Prochlorococcus marinus str. NATL2A: one gene and its partner. The protein of the gene in region 1 interacts with the protein of each later gene in a pairwise test. Links are inferred from orthologs where the notes say so. Each region holds a gene or a part of one and is shown on either strand. Other genes may lie near its edges. The genes, in order: lpdA and PMN2A_RS01745.

The links.
Region 2: the proteins of lpdA (region 1) and PMN2A_RS01745 interact in binary tests that used the Escherichia coli proteins (3 or more experiments, as listed by UniProt). The link is inferred for Prochlorococcus marinus str. NATL2A from one-to-one orthologs.

What each region holds. Positions count from the first base shown.
Region 1 is NC_007335.2:1,358,413-1,370,901, forward strand. The notes cover bases 8,477-11,475. They hold lpdA (dihydrolipoyl dehydrogenase), read right to left. Parts: upstream 10,698-11,475; coding sequence 9,255-10,697; downstream 8,477-9,254. Other genes in these bases: trpC (indole-3-glycerol phosphate synthase TrpC), read right to left, coding at 8,477-9,212; PMN2A_RS07515 (TrmH family RNA methyltransferase), read right to left, coding at 10,694-11,475. Also shown: PMN2A_RS07460 (IMS domain-containing protein), read right to left, coding at 1-68; pdhA (pyruvate dehydrogenase (acetyl-transferring) E1 component subunit alpha), read left to right, coding at 183-1,259; PMN2A_RS07470 (RpoD/SigA family RNA polymerase sigma factor), read right to left, coding at 1,274-2,215; PMN2A_RS07475 (bifunctional ADP-dependent NAD(P)H-hydrate dehydratase/NAD(P)H-hydrate epimerase), read right to left, coding at 2,372-3,919; tRNA 2-thiouridine(34) synthase MnmA, read left to right, coding at 3,964-5,178; PMN2A_RS07485 (apolipoprotein N-acyltransferase), read right to left, coding at 5,190-6,653; PMN2A_RS07490 (FKBP-type peptidyl-prolyl cis-trans isomerase), read left to right, coding at 6,817-7,371; sodN (superoxide dismutase, Ni), read left to right, coding at 7,469-7,939; sodX (nickel-type superoxide dismutase maturation protease), read left to right, coding at 7,914-8,291; more of trpC, read right to left, coding at 8,325-8,476; more of PMN2A_RS07515, read right to left, coding at 11,476-11,530; murA (UDP-N-acetylglucosamine 1-carboxyvinyltransferase), read left to right, coding at 11,770-12,489. UniProt on the Escherichia coli protein: Lipoamide dehydrogenase is a component of the glycine cleavage system as well as of the alpha-ketoacid dehydrogenase complexes.
Region 2 is NC_007335.2:333,944-346,447, reverse strand. The notes cover bases 7,415-10,428. They hold PMN2A_RS01745 (UvrD-helicase domain-containing protein), read left to right. Parts: upstream 7,415-7,719; coding sequence 7,720-10,137; downstream 10,138-10,428. Other genes in these bases: PMN2A_RS01740 (CCA tRNA nucleotidyltransferase), read left to right, coding at 10,181-10,428; PMN2A_RS01750 (hypothetical protein), read left to right, coding at 7,415-7,631. In the rest of the region: PMN2A_RS01800 (UDP-glucuronic acid decarboxylase family protein), read right to left, coding at 1-118; PMN2A_RS01795 (TVP38/TMEM64 family protein), read left to right, coding at 288-947; PMN2A_RS01790 (phycobilisome rod-core linker polypeptide), read left to right, coding at 1,052-1,843; PMN2A_RS01785 (phycobiliprotein lyase), read left to right, coding at 1,883-2,416; PMN2A_RS01780 (chromophore lyase CpcT/CpeT), read left to right, coding at 2,431-3,030; PMN2A_RS01775 (HEAT repeat domain-containing protein), read right to left, coding at 3,064-4,368; PMN2A_RS01770 (HEAT repeat domain-containing protein), read left to right, coding at 4,535-5,398; PMN2A_RS01765 (glycosyl transferase), read right to left, coding at 5,424-6,020; PMN2A_RS01760 (bleomycin hydrolase), read right to left, coding at 6,091-6,558; PMN2A_RS01755 (bleomycin hydrolase), read right to left, coding at 6,615-7,163; more of PMN2A_RS01750, read left to right, coding at 7,407-7,414; more of PMN2A_RS01740, read left to right, coding at 10,429-11,437; selenide, water dikinase SelD, read right to left, coding at 11,453-12,504. UniProt on the Escherichia coli protein: A helicase with DNA-dependent ATPase activity. Unwinds DNA duplexes with 3'-5' polarity. Translocates on single-stranded DNA with 3'-5' polarity. Initiates unwinding more efficiently from a nicked substrate than double-stranded DNA.

The DNA of each region.
Region 1 (12,489 bases):
AGGACCTCTTCAGCATTTGCAGAAGGGCTAACCCCCAATAAGCGAAAATGATCAATAGGTAATTCCAATCGCTACTAGGTAATCAGAAAAAAAGCTCTAGGCATCGTAAGGGGTTTTAACCATTTTGCATCCATTGACGCTTAAAGTCTAAAAAGGATTGATAAGTGAATATGAACGAAGTCATGTCTCACAACCAGGACAAAACAGGCCAAAACCCTATTCAGCACAGGGAACACGCCGACAGGCTAAGCAATCTTGGAAACACCAAACCAGCTCAAATCAATAGAGAAATTGGTTTAAATCTTTTCAAAGATATGACTTTGGGAAGACGATTTGAAGATAAATGCGCTGAAATGTATTACAGAGGGAAGATGTTTGGGTTTGTTCATCTTTACAACGGGCAAGAAGCAATAAGTACAGGTGTTATTGGTGCAATGAAACGCAAACACGACTGGTTTTGCAGTACCTATAGAGATCATGTTCATGCTCTGAGTGCTGGAGTCCCTGCGAAAGAGGTGATGAGCGAGCTATTTGGGAAAGAGACAGGCTGCAGTAAAGGCAGAGGTGGATCTATGCATCTGTTCTCTAAAGAACATCACCTACTTGGAGGTTATGCCTTTATTGGTGAAGGTATTCCAGTTGCCCTTGGAGCAGCTTTCAGCAGTAAATATAAAAGAGAGGCTCTTAAAGAAAATAGTGATTCTGTAACTGCAGCATTTTTTGGAGATGGTACTTGCAATATTGGTCAGTTTTATGAATGTTTAAATATGGCCCAGCTATGGAAATTACCGATCATATTTGTAGTCGAAAATAATAAATGGGCAATTGGGATGGCCCATGACAGAGCAACTAGTGAGACAGAAATATGGAGAAAAGCTTCAGCATTTGGTATGCCAGGCGAAGAGATTGACGGTATGGACGTTTTAGCAGTAAGAGGGGCTGCCGAAAGGGCCCTAGAACGGGCAAGAGCTGGAGAAGGCCCCACTTTGATAGAGTGTCTCACTTACAGATTTAGGGGGCATTCATTAGCTGACCCAGACGAGCTTAGATCTGAGAGGGAAAAGGAATTCTGGGCTAAAAGAGATCCAATTAAAAAGTTAAAAAATGATTTAACTAGTTCTGGCTTAGTCTTTGATGAAGAATTAAAAAATATTGAGAAAGAAATTGATCTAGAAGTTAACGATGCAGTTGAATTTGCTTTAAACGCCCCAGAGCCTGACCCTAGTGAGTTAACAAAATATATTTGGGCAGAAAACTAAAATTAGATAAAAAATCAAATTCCACTTGGAAGCTTTCTAGTGAGATTCCTCAATTTCCTTAAAGCTTTTAGCTCAACTTGCCTTACCCTCTCGCGTGAAACCTGTAACAATCTTCCTATCTCTGCGAGAGTATGTCTTTCATTACCCTCTAAGCCAAATCTAAGCCTAATAACGTGCTGTTCTTGTTCGCTTAAATGACTTAACCACCTTCCAAGTTGTTCTTGATGAATTTTTTGTTCTACCTTATCTAGAGGTTCTTCTCCAGAACCGTCAGCTATTAGATCACCTAAAAAGCTACGACCTTCATCTCCATTAACGGGTGCGTCAAGACTGCTTGTGGTCAGAGCTTGTCTCAAAATCGAATCAAGTTCTTCTAACTCAATTTCCATTGCCTCAGCTATTTCAATACGGCTGGGCATTGCACCGAGCTTATGAGCCAAATCTAAGCTGACTTTTCTAATGGTCGCTAATCTCTCACTTAAATGAACAGGTAATCGGATTGTTCTGGACTGACAAGCTATTGCTCTAGTCATGCTTTGCCTTATCCACCAAAATGCATAAGTAGAAAACTTATATCCACGAGTAGGGTCAAATTTTTCTACCGCTCTTTCTAACCCAAGAGAACCTTCCTGAACTAAATCTAAAAGTTCAAGACCTTTTCCCTGATATTTCTTTGCAACACTGACAACCAACCTAAGATTGGCCTTCATCATTCTTTCCTTTGCCCTTCTTCCAATTCGAATCAATCTTCTTTGATGAGAGGTAAATTCTTTGCTCTGCTCTTTAATCTGGCCATCCTCGGTAAGACTCATCAACGTTTGAACTTGATTACCAAGTTCAATTTCCTCAGCAGGAGTTAAAAGAGGAACTCGTCCTATGGAGGAAAGGTACCAACTAATTGGATCACTGCTGCGTCGTTTTTGTGATTCAGCAGGCTTGGGTGCAGTTGAAACCATTGTTTCTTGGCCCCGTACTAAAGTGGTAAGACTTTCCTACAGAAATCGCAAAAGATGCCAAGGTTTCATGAAGGCTTCAGATTCTGTTGACGATTAGTTAACAAATGACACCAAATGGACCATTTAATGCCTTGAAGATGGTTGTTTCAAAACATTTCAAGTGCTTTCCTTTTTTATTAATTCACCAAGAAAAGTGCAAATAGTGCTCGCTGTGCTCCCTTTTATAGAAAAAGCCCCTGCATATGCATGCATCAAAGCTGATGCAGCAAGCAAACTTGTATCCAATTTTTTATCACTTGCCAGTCCAGAAGCACCCATCCCTGAAACAAACCCAGCCAAAACATCGCCAAGGCCAGTTCTTGCAACACTTGAATTCACTTGCCCTATTTGCCAAGTTTTACCTTCTGGATCAGAGATAACACTATGAGCACATTTCAATAAGACAGAAGAACTGCAAGTTTTTGCAGCTTCAATTCCAGCCTTCAATGGATTCGAGCAATCAATTAAAGGAAATAACCTTTTAAATTCTTCAAGATGAGGGGTAAGCCAAGTGGGACCTTCCCTATCATTTAGCCACTCCCAACCTTTTGATGTTATTGAGAGCCTATTAATTGCATCAGCATCAAGAACAAGTAGGCCTTTGAAATCCTGCAAGTCAGAGCCAAAACAATCTTTTTCGTCTGCAATCCCCAATCCTGGTCCGAGCAAAATCGAGTCAAACCTATTCAAGTCAACTTCATTTAAAACTTTGGAGAAATCTGAAGAACCGTCCTGAAAAGCAGTTAGATCTCCAAGTAACAAGACTTCAGGGTGAGTAATCCAAAGAGCAGATGAAACGGAATTGGGCAAAAATGCACTAACACTACCTACCCCACTTGCTAAAGCTCCATTCAAAGCAAGGGATGCTGCTCCCCTGTATTTCTCACTCCCTGCAATCACCAGAACTCTTCCTCTCTGATATTTACTTTTACTTTTACTAAGCATGGGCCAAACAAAAGTAGACAAATCTGAAAAAGAAATCCTTAAAGGCTGTGTTTCAGGAAAACCAGCTAAGATCTTATCTGGAATTCCGATATCTACTCTCTCTAAATTACCTACATAATCAATAGCTGAATCTTGAATTAATCCCGACTTAAATAAACCCAAGGTTAATGAAGAACTGGCTTTGCATGATGTATTTGATACTATATTTCCATTATCTGAGTCTAATCCTGCAGGGACATCAATACTAATTAACTTTTCAGGACTAAAGGTCTTCTTCGAATTCAATAGGCGAATTATTTCATCAGAAATAATTCTTGATTGTCCTAATCCAAATAAAGCCTCAATCCATAATAAATCTGAATTTGAATCGGGTTTACGCTCCAAGTTTTCAATCCCAATCTGCATTGCATAATGAAAATGTTTTTGTGTTAATTGTTTTTTTAATGGGAATGGACACCAAATAGAGATATCAACGCCTGCCATATAAAGTTCTCTCGCAACAACAAGTCCATCGCCTCCATTGTGACCAGGCCCTACCAAAACGATTGCACCATTTTCAATCAACCCATGCCTGTCTAATATCCATGAAGAAATACCAATTCCCACTTTTTCCATCAGAGCTTCAACAGGCATACCCATAGAAAACATTTCTTTTTCTATGTTTTGCATCTGCTCTGAAGAAACCATCAAATGTTCCGAATCAGATTGAGGCCAATTCAAAATCAAAAAGCAACCAAACCCACTATGAATAGAAGCTACTATCAATGCCCATGAATGTGGAAACAAGAGAAACAAAAAAAGTTTTAAATCATTTGCCTTCAGAAGAAACAGTCGAGAAAACATTAAAAAGACTGCAAACATTTTCTGGAAGTCATTCAGTTGTAGTAGGGCTTTCCGGAGGAGTAGATAGCTCCTTAACGGCTGCTCTACTCTGTAAAGCTGGATGGGATGTAGAAGGATTAACTTTGTGGCTAATGAAAGGAAAAGGTTCTTGCTGCTCTGATGGATTAGTTGATGCTGCAGGGATATGTGATCAACTTGGAATCAAGCATCACATAGTTGATTCAAAAGAAATCTTTCAAAAAGAAATCATCAATAACGTCTTAAAAGGATATGAGGAAGGAATTACTCCTTTGCCGTGCTCGCGCTGCAACAAATCAGTCAAATTCTCAGAAATGCTCAAATGGGTTAAAGAAAATAAAAATATCGAAAAGATCGCAACTGGGCATTACGCAAGGATTAGATACTCAAACGAATCTTTCAATGAGAATGATCTTCCGAGTGATGGAATTAAAAGACATAAGCTTTTAAGAGGTAAAGATCTCAACAAAGATCAAAGCTATTTTTTGTATGATCTCCCTCAAGAAATTTTAGGAAAAACAATTTTCCCACTTGGAGAATTAACTAAAGAGATAACACGAATAGAAGCTCTTAAACATTCATTAAAAACTGCCAAAAAGCCAGAAAGCCAAGACCTTTGTCTTGCTGAACATTACGGATCAATGAATGCATTTATTGATAAGTATTTACCTCAAAAGAAAGGAGAGGTTGTACTTAAAAACGGTCAAATAATAGGCTCCCATAATGGAATTCAGCATTTCACAATAGGACAACGAAAGGGATTAGGTATTGCTTGGGAAGTGCCTTTACATGTTGTTGAAATTGATGCCTCTTTAAACAGAGTAATTGTTGCCCCAAGAGAAGACTCTGGCAAGTCAGAATGTATTGTAAAAGATATAAATTGGGTATCAATTGAAGCGCCTCAAGAACCAATTGAAGTTGAGGTACAAATTAGATATAGAAGTAAAGCAATGAAAGCAAAGTTAATACCAATTTTTGATAGTAATAAAGAAAATTATTGTTATAAATGTAATATTCATTTTGAAAAAGATCAATTTTCAATTACGCCTGGACAAGCAGCAGTATTTTACAAGGGTGATTATGTATTAGGAGGGGGACTTATTTCAAAAGAGTATTAATATCAACCATACTAACGTAATCGTAAAACACCTATTAAACTTATCAGAATGACTACTATCATTGGTAAATCAGAAATTAATGTGTACAGTGTTTTCTTTCCATTTAATTCCAGATCAGCTAGTTGAACTAATTCTTCATTTGGCTTGAGGAGGGTATCAATTCTTCCATTACTTTTAATCAAAGATGTTGGTCCGGTATTAGAGACAGATATTAAATTTTTTGATGTTTCAATACTTCTTAATTGAGCAATAGATAAAAATTGTTTCTGCAAAGAAATAGGATAGGGATCTAAATTTGCAATCACTAAAATCCATTTTGCCCCTTGATTTACTGCTTTAGCTATAGCTTTCCCATTACTCAATTCATAACAAATAGCACCTGCAAAAGAAGGCCCCTCCCAATCAAGAAGTCTTGATGGATTTCCACTTTCAATTCCACCTACTGCCGAGAGACCATCTTTCAAAAAATTAGGCAATTCAGGAATCCATTCGCCCAGCGGGACTAATCTAGATTTGTCCAACACATCCGAAAAAGACTCTTCACCTGGATTAAAGACTAATAGTGAACTTCGTATAGAACCATTTATTTTCCTGAAACCTCCAGAGAGAAATTTAATAGAAAAATCTCGAATCTTTGATCTATCCAGAGGCAACGTTCCTTCTGGAGCGATTAAAAAAGATGCATTCATTTCAAAAGCTTCAGTTAATGCTCTATTTACTTTTGAGGGCAAAGCATTTATCTCTTCCTGACTAAATTTTTGTCTTATTGGAATATTTGTTTGCCACATCGCAACCTTTTCTGATGAATCAGTTGGAGAATCAAACAACAAGATAAATCCAAGTAAATGAGCTAACAAAAAATAAGCAAAGCCAAGAATAATAAATTTCTTGGCTTTTTTTCTAGCTTGAAAAGCAATTGAAAGTTGCCATATCCACCATCCAGCTAAAAGATGGATGGTGGCCAAGCCGCCCGAACCTATCCATCTTGCTAATCCAGCCAAATATCTATCTTGTGGTAATAAACTTGGCCCTACACCCATCCAAAACAAAGGGCCTCTAGATAGTAGTTCTTCAGAAAGCCCCCATATTGTTGACAATAAAACGGCATAAATAAACTTATTTTCTAATTTAGAAAACTGAAGTCTTCCAGGAGCCAAAAAGCAACTCAAAGCTGACCAAATAAAAACCAGCCCCCCTCCAAAGGCTCCACAAAAAAGCCATATAAAAATGGTTATTGGTAAACTTAAATTTGAGCTTATCCCTACCCAACTAATTGGATGCAAAGATAGCAACCACTTATGACTCCATAAAATAGCCATCGCACCCCAACAAAAGCCTCCCCATGGATTTTTACTAGCAGGCCAAAGTAAAGATATTCCCAAAAGCATGAAAATATAATTGCCTTCACTAAGAGAGATTCCTGCTAGAGCTCCACCAGCAAAGGCTTTAATAAAAAGAGAATAGATATTATTCATAAATCCAATTTAATTAAATATACACCGACAAAATTCATACTCTCTGGTTAGTTATCTTTTAAATGGATGTAATTTGGGTATTAATCTGCAAGAATATTTTCGAGTACTTAATATTACTGTGAGAGAAATCTTAATTAGCTTCTCTGTTTGCCTTAGCTGCTTGATGATTGCAGTGATTAGCCAAATCATCTCACCGACTCCAACGAATGCCTTACAAATTGACCAACCAATCCAAGCGGATGTAAGGCAATCCACAAAAACCAGCGAGTCTGTAACTAATCCATTTGAATTAGACCCAGAAGACCCAAATCCATCACTTTTTACTATGGCTTCAGATAAAACCAGTGCAAGCAACTCTCCTCTTGGAGGAGCTGAGATAGGAGCATCTCAAGTAACTTCAAGTGGGCTAAAAATTACTGAATTAGTTTTAGGTGATGGTCAAGAAGCCACCCCAGGAACAAGTGTCTCAGTAAATTACAAGGGTACTCTTGATGATGGGAAAGAATTTGACAGCAGTTATGGGAGAGGTCCTTTTGAATTTTCTTTAGGTGCAGGGATGGTGATAAAGGGTTGGGATGAGGGAGTCGCAGGAATGAAAGTTGGAGGTAAAAGAAAATTAGTCATTCCACCAGAATTGGGGTATGGCAGCAGAGGAATAGGTCCAATCCCTCCTAATTCAGTTTTAACGTTTGAAGTGGAATTATTAGGTGTTAAGTGAGTTTCTTAAATTATTCAGAAAGCTCTAGATAAAGTTATGGCGTTTGTTGACAAACGCCATTAATGTAAAAAAAATAATGTTCACAAATTATTCTCAGATGTTGAGCGAAACACTTACATCAATCTTTAAAAAGCTTCCAGCAAAATCTGTTCACGCTCACTGTGACGGACCTTGCGGTGTATATGACCCTTCTTCAGCAAGAGTTACCGCAGAAGCAGTTTTGTCTATGACAAAAAAACTTATTGCTCTAGCTCCAGCTGGTAACGATCAAGCTTCCATTTCAGCTTATAACAACACTTTTTCTCGCTTCGTTGCGATTAAAGAAGAAGAATCACAAAAGGCCAAAAAAGAACTTCTAATCCTCTGGACTGATTACTTCAAGCCTGAGCACTTAGCTACATATCCAGATCTTCATGACACTTTTTGGAAAGCAGCAAAGCTTTGTAGTGCATGCAAGGTAAATATTGATCAAACCAAGGCAGAAGAATTATTAGCAGCTGTACAAAAGATTCACTCGATGTTTTGGTCATCAAAAGGTAGAAGTGATAGCTGGGTTACCGCAAGCTGATAAAAGTCTTTTCCACAAGCCAGACTTATTTACTTTATTTACTTTAATAATCGGTTACCGACAACATTTACGTGTTGTCGGTACTTCTATGGAAAGAACTCTTAAAGAGGGCGATTTAGTAACTTATACAAAGTTAAACCCAAAAAATATTGACTTAGAGATTGGCGATATCGTCGTTGCCTCTCATCCAAAAACAAAAAATAAGTTAATAATTAAAAGAATTCATAGGATTTATCAAAATAAATTTGATTTAAGGGGAGACAACTCATTGTCAAGCACTGATACTCGAGAATTGGGTTTATTTGAATTAGATTTAATCATTGGGAAAGTAGACAAAATCTTCTCTAACTAGACTTATGAGATTGGCAAAGATATTGTCCGTAATTTATAAGTTGCCAATTAACTTTTTAACTCCACCTAATATATCTTCCTGTGACATAAGAGATTCACCAACTAAAACAGCATCAGCCCCATAACTCTTCACTAAATCCAAATCCTCACGATTAAATAAACCTGACTCGCTTACCAAAGTAATAGAATTTTCCTTGATTTGGTTAGCATAATTCTCGGCCAATTTCTTTGTAACCTCAAGATCAGTTTTAAAACTCTTTAAATTTCTATTATTAATACCTATTAAATTAAATACATTAATATTTAGTACTCGTTCAAGTTCTTCTGAGTCATGAACCTCTACTAATATTGTAAGTCCCAAATGTTCAGCGACCTTAGATAAGTACTTTAAATCAGAATCAGTCAGAATTGCCGCTATCAAAAGTGCAGCATCAGCACCAGCAGCTCTTGCTTGGTAAAGCTGATAGGGGTAAAGGATAAAGTCCTTACATAGGATTGGGATTATGATTTCCTTTCTAACTTCCACTAAGACATCAAAACCACCTTGAAAAAATTTTTTATCTGTTAAGACCGATATGCAGTTAGCACCCCCCTCTTGATACATTTTACCTATCATTTTCGCGTCAAAGTCTTCTCTAATTATCCCTCTACTTGGACTAGCCTTTTTTATTTCTGAGATTAGTGCTGGTTTCGAATTACTATTTCTTAATGCATCTATGAAATTTTTTGTTTTTGGTAAATCCTTGATCTTTTTCTTTAAATCTTCAAGCGAAACTTTTTTTCTTGCAATCTCAACTTCTAGATGTTTTTCCCAAACAATTTCCTCCAAAATATTTTTAGGTTTTGAATCTGGGTGAGGAATTGCATACTCTAAATTAGCTACTTTTATACTTGGGTTAGGAGGTCTTCTTCTAATTTCCATAATTTAAATAATTAATGATCTATAAAGATAAAATTTGATTTACTACTTCTTTATTTGTAAAGATGCCTGCTTATAAGCAACCTCTACAACTTCGCTTAATGTTGGATGAGTATGAACTTCTTTTGCTAAGTCATTAACTCGTTGTCTTCTAGAAATTGCATTAGAAACCTCTTGTATGAGATCAGCCGCATGTAATCCATAAATATGAGCCCCAAGGACCTCTCCCGTCTCTTTATTAAAAATCAACTTCATAATTCCATCACTTTCTAATTCAGCCAAGGCCTTAGAGTTCGCTTTAAAATAACTTCTAACAATTCCAAGTTCAAAGCCTTCGTTTTTCGCTAGATCTTTTGCTTCTTCTTCCGAGAGTCCAACGGAACTTATCTCAGGGTGAGTAAACGTCGCTGCAGGAATACTTCTGTAGTCAATTTCTATTGCTTTTCCTAAAATATTTTCTACAGCAATACTCCCTTGCGCTGCAGCGGTATGGGCCAACATCAACTTACCCGTAACATCTCCGACTGCCCATAGATTAGAAACCGGTTTTTCATTTACCAATACTCTCATCTGATCATCAATTGGAATAAAACCTCTCGTTGTTTCAACTCCAACGGATTGTAGATTTAGATTTTCAGTCGACGGTACTCGACCTGTTGCGACCAGAACAGCGTCAACTTGCAACTCCTCAATTACTTCTCGACTCTTTGCATCTGTAAGCTCGACCTCGACAGGACAACCTGGCTTAACTTTAGTAGCAAACACACCAGCTCGAGTTTCAATATCTCTTTTATCAATTAGGTTTCTTGAAGCAATTTTCGTGATATCTGGATCAAAAGTAGGCATTACTTTATCAAGGGCTTCAATCATGGTTACCTCACAACCTAAAGCTGTATAAATATCAGCGAATTCCAAACCTATATAGCCACTACCAATTATTGCAATCCATCTTGGCAACCATTCTAAATTAATAGCCTCATCACTTGTAAAAACAGTTCGTCCATCAATTTCAATTCCAGGCGGTACAAAAGGGTCTGAGCCTGTAGCTAAGATAATATCTCTAGCAGAAAAAATTCTATCAACTCCATTAGTTTCTCTTAAACCGACCTTTTGATTGCCTTCTAAACGTCCTTCTCCTCTAAGTATCTCAACTCCAGATCTTTCCAATGTTTTAGTTAGATTTTTTCGAATTGTCTCGACTAAATTTTTTGCATGTTCGGCTATTTTTTTACGTTCAAATCTAACCGGAGCCGAATGTATCCCAAATTCAGAAAGATGAGGAACATCTGCAAGCTCACGAACTTTACCACTGGCAGCTAGTAATGCTTTAGAGGGGACACAGCCTCTGTTAACACAGGTCCCACCCATATCTCTTGATTCGACAATCGCCACTTTCAAGCCAGCCTCTGCCGCATGTTTAGCCGCATCAAAACCTCCATATCCAGCTCCGACAACAATCAAGTCAAAGTCAAAAGAAATTTCACTCACGATTTTTTTTGCATACCCTTAACCATTTTTACTCTTTGTCGCTCCAACAAGAGAGGAACTGCAGCAGATGCCACATTAAGTGAATCAACTAATGAGCTATGAGGCAACGTAACAAAGTCTGTACAACAGGCTTCAATTGAAGCATGAACACCTGAACCCTCATTACCAAGAACCAATACTGTAGGGAGATCCCAGTCTAATTCCCAATAAGGTTTCACTTTCTTATCAGTAATTTTATTTGGTGAAATTGTCCCTACTACTTGGTAATTATCATCAATTGCAATATTGAGTTTTGAAACAAGCATTTCAATACTTGAAGAAGATGAATGTCCAATCCGTTCAAAAGGCATATGGAGAACTGAGCCAGCGGAGGATCTTAAAACCTTTTGATTAAGTGGATCGGCTCCAGAAGCTAACCACATAGCCTCATATTCACCAGCAAGAGCTGATCGAAATAAATTTCCCAAATTACCTGGATCTTGAATCCTATCCAAAGCCAAAATATGTTTAGGGGCTTTTCCCGATTTTGGTAACCCTTGCATTGGGAATATCGCTGCGACACCATCAGGTGTGACTGTTGACAAAGATGTTTCTAAAACGTTTTTGGTTACTAGGGTTAACAAAGTTCTTGAAGCTATTTTTTTTAAAATCTCCTCATGCTGATCACACCATTCAGGAGTTGCAATAACTTCTGTTGGCAAAAAATTTGTTTTCAAAGCCTCTTCTAACAAATGAGACCCCTCAAGCAAAAGAGAAGAATGCTCTTCACGTCCAGTTTTTTTCAAAAGACCCCTTAATTTTCGAACCAAAGGGTTTCTTTTACTTGTAATCAATGGAGAATATGAATGATTAATTTTCTAACCTCAAATTATTTAATTTTTGAAAAGCAGAAAAGTTTCTTGCATTAAAAACCACTTATTTTCTTATTAAATTCAATAAAAACTATATAAAAATTTTATTCAAACTTTCAAAATTATCAATATTTAATTTGAACCCATCAATTTTCAATAAGGTTGACTGGACTATTTGAAATCCACTTGGCATTATGGCTGGGTAAGCAGTTCGCTCCAATATGAGTAGTGTGGCGACGATTAAAAGGAATATTGTTCCGCCACATCTGGAGGTAAAAGGAGGGCGTCCGCTTAGTGGGATCTTAAAAGTTAGCGGGGCAAAAAATTCTTCGCTAGCTTTAATGGCTGCGGCGCTTCTTACGAAAGAAAAACTCCTCATTCAAAATGTCCCACAACTTACGGACATTGAAGTCATGTCAGAGATTCTCCGTAATTTGGGCGCAAAGTTAACTAAAACAAATAATTCTATCGAAATTAATTCAGAGTCCATTCATAATGTTGAATTACCGTATGAATTAGTTCATAGCTTGAGAGCAAGCTTTTTCTGTGTCGGCCCCTTACTTACAAGACTTGGAGAAGCAAAAATTCCTTTACCTGGTGGTTGCAATATTGGAGCAAGACCTGTCGATGAACATATCAATGGTCTAAAAGCTTTAGGAGCGGAAGTTGAAGTTATAAATGATGTTGTAAAAGCTAAAGTTTCTACCAAAGACAAAAGATTACTTGGAGCGAATATTACTCTTAAATATCCCAGCGTCGGAGCCACGGAAACCATCTTGATGGCTTCTTGCTTAGCTTCAGGCAAAACAACAATATCGAATCCAGCTAGAGAACCAGAGATCCAGGATCTCGCAAAAATGCTTAATTCAATGGGAGCAAAAGTTTTTGGAGCAGGAACGAAAAGAATCACAATCCTTGGAGTTGAATCTTTAAACGGGACT
Region 2 (12,504 bases), 1.0 Mb from region 1 along the record:
TAAAAAAATTATCCAAACAGATAACTTTTTCTCCAGATTTCATTAAACGATCAATCAAATGAGAACCAACGAAGCCAGCCCCTCCAGTAACCAAGTTTTTTACAGGAGATGAGGGCATAAAATTTTAAGCTTTAAAATTTTATTTTAGTATCGTGCCAAAAATTACAAAATTGATTAATTTTATGTCACGTAAATCTTTGTGGATTAACTAAATCAAACACATTTTAAATAGGATAATTTAAATAGAATTCTTTTAAGAGCTTATCCTCTATATCTAGGAGTTCAATTTGAAAAAAGAAAAATTACAAAAGTACCTAACTATTGCATTTTTTGTAGGTGCTTTCATTTTACTTGTCTTCTTAATTCAGACGTATGGAATTGAACCATTAAGAAGTGCCGTGAAAGAAATGGGCATTTGGGCACCTCTGGGAATTCTGATACTTCGAGGAATTAGCGTAATCCTTCCAGCATTACCTAGCTCAGTTTACTCACTTTTAGCCGGATCATTACTTGGTTTCAAAACAGGTTATCTAACTATTTTTATATCTGACCTAATTTTTTGCCAGATAGCATTTTTTATAGCCAGAAATTTCGGCCGAGCTCCTGTTCGGAAATTAGTTGGAATAAAAGCCATGAAAAGAATTGAAAGTTTTAACCAAAATCAACTAGAAGGCAATTTCTTTCTAATGACTGGACTACTAATGACTGGACTTTTTGACTTTTTAAGCTATGCGCTAGGGATAGGGGGAACACGATGGAGGCTTTTCACGCCCGCTCTAATAATCAGTTTATTAATAAGTGATTCAATTATTGTTGCTGTTGGAGCAGGCGTCAGTCAGGGCGCTGGACTAATGTTGGGAGGTGCCTTACTTGGAATGTTTGCACTAGCAACCATCACTGGATTTAATAAAAATAAAGTCTCCGAAACGCAGAAAAAAAGCCAATGATTTCAAAAAATTATTAAGAAATTAAATAATATAGATAACTAAAAATAAAAAATTTATATTTATTCTCTTCATATTGTTAAACTAAATTAGTATTAAGTATTGATATGTCAAGTATCCCTTTTAAAGCGCTTAAAATAGGAGCAGAAGCTATTAATAAGGATCCAGTTAAGTTTAACAAAAGTAGAGTATCTGGAAGTAAAAAAACAATGTATGGATTACATATAAGAGGAGCATCAATGCCAGGAGAAAAAGAAAAATTCACAGTCACATCTAAAACCAAACCTAAGCAACTCGAAAACTTAATTCATAACAATGTTATGAGCAGTTACAGAAGGGATAAGATTGAAAGTTATAAATACAAAATACTAAATAAGGAAAGTGCTGGAATAAATATGCTTCAAATCAATGAATTTGTTCCTAATGATGATGATGCATTACTTGTAGCAATCAATGCATTATATAAACACATCTTTGGAAACTTATCATTAATGCAATCGGAGCGTCCAATTGATATTGAAAGGAAGCTAAGGAATGGTGATCTTACAGTAAGAGAATTTACAAGGAAAATTTGTAAATCAACTATTTATAGAAATTTCTACTTTGATGGTATTAGCCAATATAAATCTATCAAGTTAATATACAAGCATATTCTTGGTAGGCCCATCAAAAGTAAAGGCGAAGTAACTCAAAGTTCAAATATTATAAATAACCTAGGTTTTGAAGAGCATATTGATTTTCTAATAGATTCTAATGAATATAATAATATTTTTGGCGAAGATATTGTTCCCTACATGAGATCATGGAATTCTCCAACTGGTTTTAAAACAAAAAGTTTCCTAGAAACTTCATACTTAACAAAAGCTTTTGCGACAAGTGATATTTGTAAAATTATTTAATCTTCTAAAAATAAATTAATAGCAATCCAATTAAAGTAGATGAATATTAAAGAATTTTTCTTAAAAAGCGTTGGGGAATGGAATTCAATGAGAAGCGGACATTCTCTAGCATTTCAAGAATTTGAAGAAATAAGAAGTAAAATAAAAATATCACCTTCTAAACCTAACGACGCACGAGTTATTAAATTTTTAAAAGATAATTTAATAACTACTAAAGCAGTAAACAGAGCATTCCTAATTAGTTGGGAAGCAAAAAGTGAATGGGGTGAGGAGAATCAAAACGGAAACTCTTCTGGCGAAAGTATACTCGTTCCGATAGAAGTTTCTAAAACAGAAGGAAAAATAGTTAGGAGCGTTGGATATACTGAAGCAATTCAAGTAGTGTCATTATATAAAATTCTTGTTGATGGAACTTTAATTATTTATTCAGAATACAGTCATATTTCTACAGAGGAAAGAATATGGTTTATCTCAAACAATTTAAGGAGTAGATCTTCGGTTACAAGATCACTAGATTCATTAGCAATCCTTCAAACATCTTATGCATCTGAGATTCGTTCTTTAAAAAATTAAATAATATATAAAAGATGAAAAAAAACCCTACCATAGAATTTGCAAAGATAGTTTCGGGCGTATTTAGTAATAAGGAACAAGCTTTAAATAATCCAAAAAAATTTGCACATATTCAAATACATATTAGGCCATTATTTTTTAAAACTTATAACTGTTTTGCGTTTTACTCTGAGCAGAGATATCAACACGACATATGGAATCCTTATAGGCAGTCTATAAATAAGTTATCCCAAAAAGAAGAAATTTTTATTTTTAGTAACTATAAGATTGAAGACAAAGAAAGATTCACTGGTGGTGCACTAGATATATCTCTTTTAGACAACATATCTAAATATAAGTTATATAAAAAGCCTGGGTGTTCTATGTATTTTAAAGAAAAAAAACCAGGAAATTTTTTAGGGACTATCGAATCAGGTTGTAAATGCTACATAGAATATGGGAGTGATAAGACTTATGTTAAAAGTAAAGTAACAGTGAACAAAAACATTCTTATTTCAGAAGATTCTGGATATGCAATAGAAACTGATAAAAAAGTTTGGGGATCAGAGTTTGGGCCATTAATATTTAAAAAAATAGTTAATTTTGATTGTTTCATTAACGAGTATTGGAAATAAAAATTCTCATTATCTTCACCAAAGAGAAATAAACTAAGTACTAATTTCTTTTGCTTTGAATCTCACAAATCTATGACTATCATTCAAAAATAATTTAGCGAATTTATTTTTAATATTAATTTGCTTATTTTGTAATACAAGCAAAGCAGTATATCTATTTTTCCAATAAGGTGTATGACTCTCATCTGAAAAATAAATCATATTATTATAGAATTTGTTTTCATTTAAGCAACCCAATATTTGTATTGCTGAAGATTTAAATTTCATATAATCAGGCCAATTATTGGATAGTAAAAAACCTACTTTATCTAAAAGAAGATCATCATATAATTGCTGATCTAATAGTAGTTTATATACATTAATAAAGAAATATATAGCTCCATAATCTGATTTGGCTCTATCCCAATTATTATTTAGATAATATAAAACTTTATCTAAAGGGAATTTTAGTAGTTCTTTGATTGAATGATAACATCTATTAAAATCTGTATGAAAAAGTTGCTCAATAAGAAAACTCAAGTCTTTATTAAAATTATTAACTTCTAAAGTATCTATATTCCTTGGATCATCAAAAACTACTGAGTCTATACAATTAAGTAGATTTATATTTTCACATAATACTACTTCATTAATCCAAAGAGAATCTATTGCCTGTAATTTAAATGATGGAGAAAGTGGCGCCTTAATTAAATCAGGTAAAACAGATAAATGACCAGCATTTATAATATCTTGAACTGCACAATGTCTATCGTTTTGATTTGATAGTCTCAAAAACTTTTTCAGATCAGTCAGCTTATCCTCCTCACCAGCAAGTTTTATTAATGCCGCAAAAGAGGCTCCTTTAACTCCATTGGAGGTTTGTTTATCTCTTGATAATGATCTAATCATATCTATTTCTTTTCTAACTCCTAAATGAGTTAATGTTTGTATTACTACTCTTTTATTATTAAATTGCTTATATAATTTTGAACAAATCTTGTTAATGATATCAATATCATTACATTTAAGTTTAGCTAATGACCAAATAACTGTCTCAACAAGATAATCATCATCATTTTCTAGAAACTCCGCAATAGTTTGGATGGCTTTTTTACAACCGAAATTAGCGAGTACCTCAATTGCTTTCCTTTTAGCTATCTTATATTCAAGTTTTTCACAGTCATGTTTAATAAAGTCAAGAAGGGCCACTTCTGATTCTTCACAAGGAAAATTTGCTAAGTGGAATACAGCCTTATAATAATCTGCTAAAAGCTTAACCTCAGAAATTGGTCTTCTAAGAATATTGATAGCGTCTATTTTATTGATTTTCGGTAGATTATTAAATGGATTAGATTGCACTTTAAATATAAGGATATTTATTTATTAGATAAGCTGAGAGCATTATATTCAGCATAAAATTTATACCGAATGTAAAAGGATATTATTTATGAAAATACATGTAATAAAATTATAGTGAATAATTTAATCTAGATTATATAATAAGCTTTCAAGGAGATAAGACAAAGTGGATAATTACTTGAACAGTGAAATAACTACTGAAGAAGAAAGTGAAAAGGCCGAGGGGGATAAACAAAACATAGTGAGTAAGAAAAAATCAAGTCAAAAAGACATCAAGCTATTAATCAAAGGACTTAGTGATGAAAATGGTTTGGTAAGAAGAAATTATGCAATAGCACTAGCCGAGGTTGGTTCGGCAGCTTTACCTGAGTTAATCAAAGCTCTTCTGAATAGTAAAAACGTAATACAGAGAAGAGCGGCAGCTAAGACTTTAAAGTTAGTTAACGATCCATCAGCTTTACCTCATTTAATAAAAGCACTTACCAGTGATTCAGATTCTGTAGTGCAATTTTCAGCAGCTGGTGCAATTGCAATTTTTGGAGAGGCTGCTGTTAATCATCTAATCATTGTCTTGGAGAATCAAGAATATACAGAAATGCAATATGGTCTTGCAGCATGGTGTTTAGAATTTATTGGAGCTAAAGCCTCTAATGCAATAAAAAAAGCAGCTAAATCAAAAAACACCAATGTAAAATCAGCTGCAATTTCAGCACTTGAAGAACACATTAGACAGTCCCAAGATCAGGAAGCAATTCAAATAGTAGAAAGGGCTATTAATGATACTGCTGAAAATGTTCAGATTGAAGCTATTAAATTAGTTGGTAAATTGTATAGAATAGAATCTTTAATTCCTACCTTAATATTAAAATTAAAACACAAAAATCCAGATATTCGAAAATCTTCCATATTGTCATTAATCCAACTTAATATTAATGAAGCTATAAATCCACTCAGGGACCTTCTTAAAATTGAGCAAGATAAAAATGTTATCGCAATTATTAAATTAGCTATAAAAAAAATCAACAACTAAAAGACTTAATAAAGAATCTGTAATATTAAATAATTTTGTCTCTCAAAATATCTTCCTTTATCATTTGATCAATAGATTTATCATTTAATAAATCCTCAAATAAATCATCAATAGTATGATCTTTCATTTCCAAAAGTGCGCTGATAGAAGCTTTCGCTCTTAATAAGTCTTTATCTCTACAAGTTTTCATCAAAATATTTCTACCAGTTCTCCCTAATTGCCTCAAAAGAGAAATAACAGTCAAGATCATTTCAGGAGAACTATCTTTAAGAGCTAAATCAACTACTAACATCTCATCCTGAGTTAATTCTTCTAAATTAAAATTAACTACAACTTTGATAATTGTTTTAAGACAGCTAACTTTAACAGTTTTATTGTTAGTATCCATATACAATTGAACGATTGACTTTAAGGCTTTTTCTCCAAATCGTCCCAAAGCTAATATTGATTTTCTTCTTATAAATAAATCTTCTTCCTTGAGATTAGCTAAAAGATTATTCATAAACTTAACCTCAAATTCTTTTTTTAAAATCAAAAATGCTTGAGAATTAATATTTGGATTTGGATGCAAAAAATCTTGATAAAGTTCTATATATTTATTTAAATCTAAAGAATTAATCATTAAAAGTTCAAATAATTATTCAACATTACGAAAAAATATTTTAAATAAATTAAATTAAATTAAATTATTTTTATGCAAGTGCGTTTATTAAATAATCCAATAATCCTTTGAATTCCGTTTCGGCTTGCTGACCCATAACATCATTGATTTTAATTTCATCTCGAATAAAAATAAATGCTTCAATATAAGCAGCTGTTGGTAATAGTTGGATACGAATAATTTCTCTCATACCTGATATTCCCCATTCATCTAAAGGACCAGTGCCACCAGTTACTAAGCAATAATTAATAAGACGCAAGTAATGATGAATATCTCTCACGCACTTATCTTTATTAGCCTGCTCATATGAACCATTTTGATAAACAGCATCAACGGCAAGATTGGTAAATTTATCAAGACAAGAAGCAAGTTTTTCTGCAGCCTCTAGACGAGCTTTTGCCCTATCAAAAGATCCTTTCACAGACTCAAAATCACTCATGCTGGGAAATCTTCCTGCTGCATCAGCTGCGCTAACAACGGTTGTAACTGCAGATTTCATAGTGGCTTAATAAGAAATGGTTTGCGTGATGTAGTGGAGCAATTAGAGTTTAATATTTACCTCAAAGCTTCTATTACAAGATCAAAATAAGATGCCGCCTCAGAGGCGATGTCTTGACATTGTGCTCCTGATCCAGAATTAATCCCTTTAAACATTTTTCTTCCTGTATTTGTCTCGGTCATAATTGCGACTGTGGCAATCTTCATTATTTCAACGGCTCTAATAGCATTAGAGGTTGGGACGCCAAGAGCAAGATATGTTTCTTTTAAACCATTGAGGCATCTATCTTCAAGAACAGAGGGATCCCCTGCAAGAAGCGCGTAGCTTACATATCTCAAAATAATTTCTCCATCCCTTAAACAAGCTGCCATTCTACGAGTGGGATAGCAATGCCCTCCTGGTTGAGTAAGCCCAGTATTTTCACAAACCATTCCCGCCACAGCATCTGCAGCAATGCAAGAGACATTTTGAGTTATGGCAAGAGTTGCATCAATTCTTTTATTTGCATCTGCCACGTACTTTCTTAAATCTGCAAGATCCTCACTCCCAATTGCGGCGCCCTTGGCATCAGCACTTACAACTGTTCTAGAAAACGCATCAAGCATCTTTTAAATACCTACCTTCTAATAAGTAAAAGAGTTCAAGTAAAGACTTAATAGTCATTACTTCATTACTTCATTACTTATTCAACTTAAGACTTACAGTCAAATTTGATTGAAAGAGACCTAAGAACGCAATGCTTCTTAACTGTAAGAAAAATTTCCAAGAAAAACTAACCATAGAGTTATCTCAAAAAGCTTATAAGCAAAGTGGGATATCACTAATTTGAGCTATTGTTAAACAAAAAAATGAAAAGTCCAACTGAAGAAGAACTTGAAGAGTCAATTAAAGAACTAAGCGAATACAAAAATCGTTTAGAAAAAGAGGTTGTAACTATTTCACAAAAGCTCAAAATGCCTCAAAGAAAAATCGAATCAATTATCAACTCTCATCAAGAACTTAATAAAATAAAAATAATACTTTCTAAGCTATATAAACAAAAAGAAAATGCAACATCAAATCTGCTTTTATGATTTTATTTTTGCTGCTTAAATAATATAAAAATGTACCCCATGAATGTTGCAAAACTAAATTCAATTAAATGTATTTAAAGTCTATAAAATGAAACAATCAAACAGTATATTTCTAAATGGATTAAACGAGGCGCAGTCACATGCAGTTGATCATTTTCATGGTCCATTATTAGTTGTAGCAGGAGCAGGAAGCGGAAAAACAAGAGCTCTTACTCATCGTATTGCGCATTTAATTACTGAATACAAAGTTGATCCTAGTTCTATTCTTGCAGTTACTTTTACCAATAAAGCTGCAAGAGAGATGAAAGATAGACTTGAATTGCTTTTAGCAAAAAGGTTATCAAGTCTTACCCACGGGAAGCCTTGGACTGCCTTACAAGTAGCAGAACAAAGAGAAATTCGTAATCGTATACATCGTGAAATCAGTCGTGAATTATGGATAGGTACTTTTCACGCTTTGTTTTCGAGATTATTACGCTTTGACATCGATAAATTCAAAGACCCTGAAGGATTGACATGGACTAAACAGTTTTCAATATATGACGAAACAGATGCCCAAAGTCTTATCAAAGAAATAGTTACACAAGATCTACAATTAGATCCAAAAAGATTTGAACCAAAAAAAGTACGATGGGCAATCAGTAATGCCAAAAATCAATGCTTACTTCCTGATGATTTATCAAATAATCAAGAAGGTCAAAGAGGAAAATTAGTTGCTGAAACTTATAGACTTTATAGAAAAGCTTTAGCTGCTAATAATGCATTAGATTTTGATGATCTTCTATTAATACCTGTTCAATTACTACAACAAAATGAAAAAATAAGGACTTATTGGCACAGTCGCTTCAAACATGTTTTAGTTGATGAATATCAAGATACTAATTGGACACAATACGAATTAATTAAACAGTTGGTGACCAATGGTAAAGATCCATCTTCTTTTCAAGATTGGAATAATCGATCCGTTTTTGTTGTTGGCGATGCAGATCAAAGTATTTACAGCTTTAGAGCTGCGGACTTTAGGATACTAATGGGATTTCAAGAGGACTTTGGAAAGAAAAGCCTAGACAATAAATATGATTCAACTCTTGTAAAACTAGAAGAAAATTATCGATCTACCTCTACCATCCTCGAAGCAGCAAATTCACTAATCTCCAACAATAAAGAAAGAATAGATAAAGTTCTTAGAGCAACTAGAGGAGAAGGTGAGCCTATTAGATTAACAAGGTGTGACGATGAGATAGCAGAGGCAGAAGCAGTTATTCATAGGCTAAGAATTTTAGATGCCTCGAATCCAGAATTAAATTGGGGAGATATGGCTATTCTTTATAGAACCAATGCGCAATCAAGAGCAATTGAGGACTCATTGGTCCGCTGGAGTATTCCATACATTGTGGTTGGAGGATTACGTTTTTATGATCGAAGAGAAATTAAAGATCTACTAGCTTATTTAAGACTTTTAATTAATCCATCTGACAGTGTCAGTCTTCTGAGAGTTTTAAACGTTCCTAAAAGAGGGATTGGCAAAACAACAGTTCAAAGATTGAGTGATGCTGCTAGTCAATTAAAAATTCCTCTTTGGGAAGTTGTAAATGACCCCGAAGCTGTCAGATCTCTCGCAGGAAGATCAGCCAAAGGTCTTTTAATTTTTAGTGAGCTTATTAATGAATTACAAAGTCATCTTCTCTCTTCAAGCCCCGCCGAGTTGGTTCAATTAGTTTTAGAAAAAAGTGGCTATTTAAGTGAATTAATTGCAACAGGAACAGATGAGGCTGAAGAAAGAAGACGCAATCTTCAAGAATTAGTTAATGCCGCGTTGCAATATCAGGAAGAAAGCGAAGATGCAAATTTAGAAGGTTTTTTATCAACTGCTGCTCTATCAAGCGATGCAGATAATAAAGACACTGCGTCAAATCGAGTCACATTAATGACTCTTCACAGCAGTAAAGGTTTGGAATTTCCTGTTGTTTGTCTTGTGGGAATGGAGCAAGGCTTATTCCCAAGCTATAGATCGCTTGATGATCCATCTTCACTTGAGGAAGAAAGGCGACTTTGTTACGTAGGACTTACTAGAGCGAAAGAAAAACTATTTCTCTTTCATGCATCTGAGAGAAGAATGTGGGGAGGGATGAGAGAACCAGCTATCGCATCTATATTCCTCTCCGAAATACCAGAAGAACTTGTTAAAGGCGATATCCCATTATCTGGTGGGGCTACATTAAGAAGAGAAAAAAATCTAGACAGACTAACTAGAATTGATCGCCAAAGTAATAAAAAGTCCTTTCCTAGTGAAGCTGAAAATGCAGTAAGAAAAACATATTCTGGTCCTTCCCCAGGGAAGAGATGGTCAGTTAACGATAGAGTTGAACATTCTTCATTTGGAGAAGGGATAATCACACATGTTTTTGGTTCAGGAGAAAAAATCTCACTGGCTATAAAATTCTCAGGAATGGGGCCAAAAATATTAGACCCAAGACTAGCTCCATTGAAATTGATAGATGAGTAAGATTTAATCTGAAAAATGTTAACTAGCTAAAACCATATTTCTCATGGAATTATTTGATAAATCTACAATTGAAAAAGAGATAAAAGAATTACCGAGAGGAATTCTAACTATTATTTTAGAAGCAGCTTGCTCAGTCAATATAACTTCTATTGCAATAGTTGGAGGAGTTGTAAGAGACTTAATAAAAAAATCTAAAAATCAAAATTATGAAATTATCTTCAATGATCTAGATTTAATTATTGAAGGTGAGACCTCAACCTATATAAAAGAATTGCAAAAAGTTCTTGGAGCAGAAAGAGTAAAAGTCATCCGAGATAACAGAAATTACAAAACCTCAGAAGTAATAATTAATGGCATAAAAGTTGATATTGCATCTGCTCGTAAAGAAACGTATCCAATACCTGGAGAAAACCCAATAGTCGAGTTATCAACAATCAAAAAAGATCTAATAAGAAGAGATTTTAATATAAATGCAATGGCAATTGAACTGAAAGATAATAGACTAATCGATTTATTTTCAGGATCAGATGCAATTGAAAATATGAAAATGGACTTTTTGCATAAATCAAGTGTTTTAGATGACCCAACTAGAGTTATTAGAGCTTCTCGCTATTCTGCCAAGTTAGATTTTGATCTATCAAATCAAGCCTTAAAACAAATAAAAGATACAATAAATCTTTGGCCTTGGAATTGGCATATTGGAGATAATACTGATTTAGCACCTTCAGCATTATCAATAAGATTAAAAATGGAACTAGAATTGCTTTTAGAAGACAAATATTGGAAGAATGCATTAAAAAATCTACAAGTCTGTGGAGGGCTAAAAATAGTAGATTCGAAATTACAAAATGATAAACGACTTATTGAAAAAATTTTCATTGCAAAGAAGTCTAATATTGAACCCCTAACAGCATTTGTTTATGAATCTAAAAGCCCTATTTATCTAGCTAATAGATTACACTTAAATCAACAGCAAAAAGAAATAATAGAAGGAGCTTGTAGATTAAATAAATATCTAAAAAATATAACAGCTAATCATTTATATAAAAATTGGTCACCATCAAAGTGGACAATAAACCTTGAGAAAATCAATGCTAATGAATCTTCTTTCATGCTTGAAATATGTAGAAATAACCCACTAAAAGAATATTTGAAATCTTGGCTATTTAATTGGAAGAATATAGAGTCTCCAATAAAAGGAGATGATTTAATAGCTAAAGGTTGGGAACCTGGACCAGAAATAGGAATAGAAATAAAACGGCAAAGAATGAAATTAATTGATGAAAATATTGCTTTTTAAAAATTTAATAAGTATTTATTTGGAAATAAAACCTATTTTAATCCAAGGTCCTTGCTGTATAAGTTTTTCTGAATAAATCGATGAACAACAAACAACCAAAGGGCCACAAGTTTGTGGGTCTACTAAGATTTTCAGCATGGCATTATAAAAGGATCTATTAGAGCAAGAATCATTAGATGTGAGCTCAAACCTTAAGTTTTTATCTCCATCAATATTTTTTAGGAAAATTTGATTTGCAGGGGCCAAAGTGCTTTCAAAGCCTTTATCTAAAAGTTCTTTCACACCATCATATAATGGTATTTTATCCAGTTCAAGATTGACTTTAAATGGTTCTGAATTCATCTTTAATTGATCACTATTTGTAGATTCCAACATTTCTGACAAATGACCTAGCAAACCAAATCCAGTTATATCAGTACATGCATTAACAATTTTTGAGCGTGGATTTAGATTTGTTAATTGATTAATATAATTAACAATCTCATGCTGACTTTTATTCATTTCTTTTAAGACATTATCAAGTATATAAGGTTTTACTTGACCATTCATAAATGCAGAAAAAATAATTCCAGTTCCCAAAGAACGACTAATTAAAATTTCATCTCCATTTCTCATTCCTCCCTTAGGCCAAAAATATTTTTTATCATCAATAACCCCATTTACAGTTAATGAGCTTTCTATTCCTAGGGAAAAAGGCTCTTCAGATATTTTTCTTGATTCTAATGTATGTCCACCTATAAGATTTGCACCTTGGATAGTTAAAGCAGAATTAATACCTTCCAAAACTTGATATAACAATTCTTGCTGTAAATTATTAGATATGGATGGTAAATTAATAAGAGACTGTGCAGAGATCACAGATCCTCCGCATGCCCAAATATCAGAACAGGAATGAAACGCCAAAAGTCTTCCATTTAACCAAGGATCACTAATTAAAGAAGGGAATCCATCTACACTTTGTATCAAAGTTTTATCAGAATTTAATATCCCTATATTTATAGAATCATCTTTTGAAGATTCTATTAAATCTACTTTTTTTAATGCTGAACTTAATGGAGTAAAAGCTA